2 regions of the Dyella sp. 01L423 genome follow, and region 2 is predicted to be linked to the other one. Evidence: predicted binding sites of a transcription regulator. Region 2 holds the regulator's gene; the other holds the start of a gene.
What was found. The regulator FliA, encoded in region 2, starts transcription of late flagellar genes. The targets are predictions, from matches to a motif close to TAAAGTTTNNCNNNCNNNGGCCGATAA.
Positions count from the first base shown of each region.

Region 1: AC1DMY_RS03605 (HDOD domain-containing protein) is a predicted target of FliA. The motif match lies at 983-1,009, and genes of this name have one in related genera.

Region 1 covers NZ_JBFTSI010000001.1:797,561-800,968, reverse strand. Annotated here, with positions in the region: gene AC1DMY_RS03610 (TIGR03862 family flavoprotein) at 1-952, shown strand, start outside; gene AC1DMY_RS03605 (HDOD domain-containing protein) at 1,141-2,082, shown strand; gene AC1DMY_RS03600 (LLM class flavin-dependent oxidoreductase) at 2,095-3,087, opposite strand.
Region 2 covers NZ_JBFTSI010000004.1:76,069-79,476, reverse strand. Annotated here, with positions in the region: gene flhF (flagellar biosynthesis protein FlhF) at 1-523, shown strand, start outside; gene AC1DMY_RS12975 (nucleotide-binding protein) at 520-1,461, shown strand; gene AC1DMY_RS12970 (RNA polymerase sigma factor FliA) at 1,463-2,236, shown strand; gene cheY (chemotaxis response regulator CheY) at 2,358-2,765, shown strand; gene AC1DMY_RS12960 (protein phosphatase CheZ) at 2,762-3,403, shown strand; gene AC1DMY_RS12955 (chemotaxis protein CheA) at 3,407-3,408, shown strand, end outside.

The sequences.
Region 1 (3,408 bases), on a different contig from region 2:
TTCGGGCCGCGTATTTCCCAGCGACCTCAAAGCCGCGCCTCTGCTGCGTGGCTGGGTACGCCGCCTGCGTGAGGATGGCGTGCGCTTCCATGTGCACCACCGATGGCTGGGCTGGACGGACGACGGCTCGCTGCGCTTCGCCACGCCCGATGGCGAACATGCGGTGCGCGCCGATGCTGTAGTGCTCGCCATGGGCGGAGGCAGCTGGCCGGAACTAGGTTCGGATGGTGCATGGCAGGCACCGCTGCTCGCCCGCGGTGTCGATGTGTCGCCCTTGGTACCTTCCAACTGCGGCTTCGACATCGGCTGGAGCGAACATATCGCTGGTCGTTATGCGGGCGCTCCGCTCAAGCCGGTGGTGATCCATCTGCGCGACCAGCACGGCCGCGAGCACGCGCGCCAGGGCGAATGCGTGATCACCGCCGGCGGCATCGAAGGCAGCCTGATCTACGCGTATTCCGCCTTGATTCGCGATGCCATCGCCGCGCATGGTCCGATCACCATCGAACTCGATCTTGCACCCGATCGCACGCTCGATCGCCTGCGCGCCGATCTGGCCAAGCCGCGCGGCAAACACTCCATGAGCGACCACCTTCGCCGCCAGACCGGGCTCACTGGCGTCAAGGCCGCGCTGCTGCACGAGGTACTCGATCGGCAGCAGTTCCACGACGTCGACACGCTGGCCCGCGGCATCAAGCGCCTGCCGCTGCGACTCACCCGCGCCCGCCCCATCGAAGAAGCCATCAGCAGCGGTGGTGGGGTGCGCCTGGAAGCGCTGGACCCGAGCCTGATGCTCGCCGACCTGCCCGGGGTTTTCTGCGCCGGCGAAATGCTCGACTGGGAGGCGCCCACCGGCGGCTACCTGCTCACGGCCTGCTTCGCCAGCGGGCGGCGCGCCGGACTCGGGTCGGCGGCATGGATCAAGCATTTGCCCCCTGCTGCCGATAACTGAGCAGAGCGTCGCAGCGCGGCACAGTCGCACTACATTTTTTCCGCCAGCTGCCGATACACCCAGCGTAGCGGGGGCCACAGAGGGGAGCTGGCAGCACGATGATGGGGAACTGGTGGCGGGTATTCGGGCGTGAACGCGCGGCAGAACCAGCGGCGACGCGTCCGGCTGCGCCCGAGCCGGAACTCCCGGTGGAATCCGCCCTGCCCCACGGGATGGTCTCGGGCGACGAGCTCGCCGAGCGTTTCTTCCGCTTCATCCTCAACCAGCCGGTCGACGCTGGCGAGAGCGCCAACAAGCCGCGCGAACAGGCCATTCTCCAGCGCCTGAAGGACCAGTGCGAAAACGGCCGCTTCGACGTCCGCAGCCTGCCGCGCATGCCCACGGTGCTGCCGCAGCTGATGCGTGCGATGAAGAACGACAAGCTCAGCGGCGCCCAGCTGGCCGACCTGATCAAACGCGACCCGGTACTGGTGGGCGAAGTCATGCGCGTCACCGGCAGCGTCACCTATCGCACTGCCCATCCGGTGGGCAGCCTGCAGCACGCCGTGGTGCTGCTCGGCCAGATCGGCTTGCGCCACGTGGTGACGTCCTATGTGATGAAGCCCATCCTGATGGCCAGCGCCGGTGCCAACGGGCAGATCGTGGGCCAGCGTCTGTGGGATCACGCCGAACGCTGTGCGCACGCCGCGGTGTATCTCAGCAAAGGCCAGTGCGACGCGTTCGAAGCCTATCTGGTGGCCCTGGTCGGCTATAGCGGCCTGGGCGCGGTGGCGCGTTTGCTGGACAAGGAGTTACAGAACGCCGAGCTACCCGCCAGCTCCATCGCCTTTATCGATGGCTGCGTGCAGCTTGCCGCCGAACTCACCGTGCAGGCGGGCCAGCATTGGGACCTGCCGCCGCCGGTGCAGGAAGCGCTGGTGGAACATCGCGAGCACGGCCACGCCGCGCTGATGCTGCCGATGAGTCGCGTGCTCTATGTGTCACAGCGACTGGCCATGAACCAGCTCCTCGCCGAACAAGGCCTGCTCGATAGCGAGGCCGGTTATGGCGAGGACCCGGTGGCCGCGTTTCCCGCGCAACTGCTGGCGCGTTGCCAGCAGGATCTGCGCAGGAGTTTTGCGCCGGCCTGATCGCAAGCGGCGTCAGCCCAGCAGACGCTTCCGCACGTCGGCCACGATGGCGTACGAGCGACAACGCGCCTCGTGCTCGAACACGTTGGCGGTGATCATCAGTTCGTCGGGACGATGGCGTTCGACAAACGACTCGATGCCCTGCTTCACCGTCTCGGCGCTGCCGATCACGGCGCAGGCGAGCGCATGCTCGACGCCGAACTTTTCAGTGGGTGTCCAGAAGTCTTCGATGTTGTCGATGGGCGGCGGAATCAGGCCCGGTCGGCCACGGCGCAGATTGACGAAACTCTGCTGCTGGGTGGTGAACAGGCGCTTTGCTTCCTGGTCGCTTTCCGCCGCGACGATATTGACGCCCAGCATGGCGTACGGCGCGGACAGGCGCGCCGAGGGACGGAAATCGCGGCGATACAGGGCCAGCGCTTCGTCCATCGCATCCGGCGCAAAATGCGAGGCAAAGGCGAACGGCAAACCCATCGCAGCCGAAAGGCGAGCGCTGAACAAGCTCGAGCCCAGCAGCCACACCGGTACCTGTATGCCGGCACCGGGAACGGCGCGCACGGGTTGACTGGGTGTCGCCGGCTCGAAATACGCCAGCAGTTCAGCCACGTCCTGCGGGAATTGCTCGGCGCTATCGAAGTAACGGCGCAGTGCACGTGCGGTGGCGTGATCGGTACCGGGCGCGCGCCCCAGTCCCAGATCGATGCGCCCCGGATAGAGCGACGCCAGCGTGCCGAACTGTTCGGCCACCTGAAGCGGCGCATGATTGGGCAGCATGATGCCGCCAGCGCCAACGCGAATGGTCGAGGTCCCACCCGCCACGTGACCGATCAGCACGGCGGTGGCCGCGCTGGCGATACCTGGCATGTTGTGGTGTTCGGCCAGCCAGTAGCGGTTGTAGCCAAGCGCCTCGGCGCGACGCGCCAGATCCAGCGTGTTGGCGAAGGCCTGGGTGGTGTCGCTGCCTTCGGTGACGGGTGCCAGATCGAGGACGGAGAACGGAATCATGGGGCTTCCTCATGCGGGAAGCCCCGATGTGGGGACGCTGTGCCCAATTGCCAGTGAGGCGGACCGGCGTCTCAGCCCATCCGCCAGTTGCGCTCCTCCACGCGACCACAGCGGCTGCATTCGCGGCGGCCGGGCTCCGGTCGAGCCCATTGATGCTTGAAAACGCGGCACATCAGCCGCTCGAGCCACTGCTTCCCCTTCATGCCCACTCCCTGACCTGCATGCCAAATTGTGCTCTACGTCACAATTTAACAGTGGCATTCAGAAAAGGCGATAACAGCGGTATGACAGTTGGAAAATGGCCGTGTTTGACGCAAGTGC
Region 2 (3,408 bases):
CATCGGCGCCGCGGCGCAGCTGGAACACTACGGCCGCCTGCTTGGCGTGCGCGTGTATCCCGCCTATGACGCCGACAGCCTGCGCCATGTACTGGAACTGCTGCGTGGCCACCACACCGTGCTGGTGGATACCGCGGGCCTGGCTGGCGGCGATCCGCGCCTGGCCGAGCAGCTTGACGTGCTGGGCAACGGCGGCGATCTGCGCGCCTGCCTGGTGATGGCGGCCAACGCGCATGCCTCCTCGCTCGACGAGGCGGTGCGCGCCTACCTGCCGGTCAAGCCGCACGCCTGCATTCTTACCAAACTCGACGAGGCACCCAGCCTCGGCGGCGCGCTGTCGGTGCTGATCCGTCACCGACTCGCGCTCGACTACGTCACCGATGGACAGCGCGTGCCCGAAGACATCGCTACAGCCGATGCCCGGGTGCTGGTGTGCCGTGCCGCGCAGGTGCTCAAGGGCACCGCGCCGGCCGATGACGTGGTGATGGCGGATCGCTTCGGACTAGCGGTGGCAAGCGCATGAGCGGTGTCTTTGCAATGAACCAGGCGATGGGGTTGGAAGGCATGCTGCGTGCGCTGACCGAACGACATAGCCGACAGGCGCCGGTCCAGGACCAGGCGTATGGACTGAGCGGCAGTGCGCCGCGCAAGCGTTGCCGCGCCATCGCGGTGGCCGGCGGCAAGGGCGGCGTGGGCAAGACCACGGTGTCGGTGAACCTGGGCATGGCGCTCGCCGTCGCGGGTCACCAGGTGATCCTGCTCGATGCGGACATGAGCCTGGCCAATATCGACGTACTTCTCGGCCTCACGCCCACGCGCCACATCGGCCACCTGCTCGACGGCGTCTGCTCGATCGAGGACTTGCTGATGACCGCGCCGCACGGCCTCAAGGTGGTGCCGGCCGGTTCCGGTACGCGCCGACTGGCGCAGCTGGGTGCGGGCGAACATGCGGCCGTGATCCGCGCGTTTGACGATCTGGTGACACCGCCGGACTACCTCGTGGTGGATACCGCCGCCGGACTGTCCGACAACGTGGCGATGTTCGCCGCCGCCGCGGATGACGTGGTGGTGGTGGTATGCGACGAGCCCGCCTCGCTCACCGATGCGTACGCCTTGCTCAAGGTGCTCAGCCGCGATTTTGGCGTGCGCCGCTTCCGCATGGTGGCGAACATGGTGCGCAACCTGGGCGAGGCCAGGCAGCTGCATCAGAAACTCGCACGAGTTTGCGATCGCTTCCTCGATGTGGCGTTGGAATTCATGGGCCATGTTCCGCATGACGAACGACTCAAGCAGGCCATCCGTCGCCAGAGCGCGGTGGTGGATCTGTGGCCGTCGAGCCGGTCGGGATTGGCATTCAAGCAATTGGCGGGTGCGGTCGATACATGGGGTGAACCCGAGCGACTGGGCCTGGATCGCATCGCCTTTTTCAGCAGGCAGGCCGCAGTAGCAACGGGGTGGTGACATGAGTGTGGCTTCCGAATATCTGCAGCTGACGCGGCAGAGTGCCGACGAACTGGTTCGCCAGCACGCTCCCTTGGTGCGAAGGATCGCCTATCACCTGATGGGTCGATTGCCGCCCAGCGTGGACGTGAGCGATCTGATTCAGGCCGGCATGATCGGTTTGCTGGAGGCCGCGCGCAATTTCACCACCGGCAAGAATGCGAGCTTCGAGACGTTTGCGGGTATCCGCATCCGTGGCGCGATGCTCGACGAATTGCGGCGTACCGACTGGACCCCACGGTCGGTGCATCGAAAAGTGCGCGAAATGGCGGAGGTTGTTCGTCAGATTGAAATCGAAACCGGTTCTGATGCCGATGACGCCGAAGTAATGCGGCGACTGGGCATGGGCGCCGAGGAATATCACCAGGTGTTGGCTGACGCGGCGAGTGCACGCCTGCTCAGCCTTTCCGCACCGGACGACGCGGATGGTGGCGCGGCGTTCGACGTGGCCGACGGCGACAGCCTGAGCCCGGCGGACAGTGTCGAGCATGAAGGCATGCGCGAGGCGCTGGTGGAAGCCATCGGCGGCCTGCCCGAACGCGAGCAGCTGGTGATGTCCCTGTACTACGAGGAAGAACTGAACCTCAAGGAGATTGGTGCGGTGCTCGGCGTGACGGAGTCGCGCGTGTGCCAGATCCACGGCCAGGCCATCGTGCGCTTGCGAGCGCGCATGAGCGGTTGGCATGAGGGGCAGGAAAGGAAGGCAGGAAAACGTAAAGGGGCGAGGGGCGAGTAACTAGGGCGAGAGCCCGAACGGTCGCTGCGCCGACCAGGGTCGAACCGACGTCCGGTCGTTGCGTCCTCGCAACTCGTCCCTGTTCAACACAAGTCATATCTACGCGCAGCGGAGAAAGCGTTTGGACAAGAATATGAAGATCCTCGTGGTGGACGACTTCTCCACCATGCGGCGCATCGTTCGCAACTTGCTGGTCGAACTGGGCTTCAGCAACGGCCTGATCCAGGAAGCCGACGATGGCGAGAACGCGCTGACCATGTTGCGCAACAATGCCTTCGACATGGTCGTGACCGACTGGAACATGCCCAATATGACGGGCATCGACCTGTTGCGCGCCATCCGCGCCGAGCCCTCGCTGAAGGGCATGCCGGTGCTGATGGTGACCGCCGAGAACAACCGCGACCAGATCATTGCCGCCGCCCAGGCCGGCGTGAACGGCTACATCGTCAAGCCGTTCACCGCCGCGACACTGCAGGAAAAGCTGAGCAAGATCTTCGAACGCCTGGCCGCCAGCGGAGCCACCGCATGAACGCACAAGTTTCCTTGATGGCCGGCGAAGCGATGCCGCCCGAACTGCATGCCTTGCTCAACAGCGCCGATGGTGTTGCCTTTGAGAAGGCGCTCGATGTGCTGGTGCGCGAGCGCGAACAGCGCGTGTTCCGCGCCTTGGGGCTGCTTGCGCGCGACCTGCACGATGCGGTGCGCCGCCTCGGCGGCGATCTCGCCCAGGAAGGCGTGCCGGGCAGCGTCGCCGATGCGCGCAAGCACCTGGAAGACGTGCTGGAAATGAGCTCGCAGGCGGCCCATCGCTCGCTCGATTTCGTCGAGCGCATGCGCCCGCAGGCCGACGCGCTGGCCGAGAACGCCGGCGCGGTGATCGACGGCACCACCGAAGGCGAAGTCGCGCACGTGCTGGCCAAGCAGTCGCAGGCGTTCGCCCATGCTTGCCGCGATGGCCTGGCCGATTTCGTGGTCGCCCAGTCGTGGCAGGACCTTTCCGGTCAGCGCATCAAGAAGGTGGTGAACTTCATCGGCAGCGTGGAGAACTCGCTGCTGGAACTGGTGAGCCTCACCGGCGCGCTGGCGTCTGGCGAAGCCGCGGCCGGCCCGGTCAAGGTCACCAGTCAGGACGAGGCGGATCGTCTGTTGAGCGAATTCGGTTTCTGATCGAT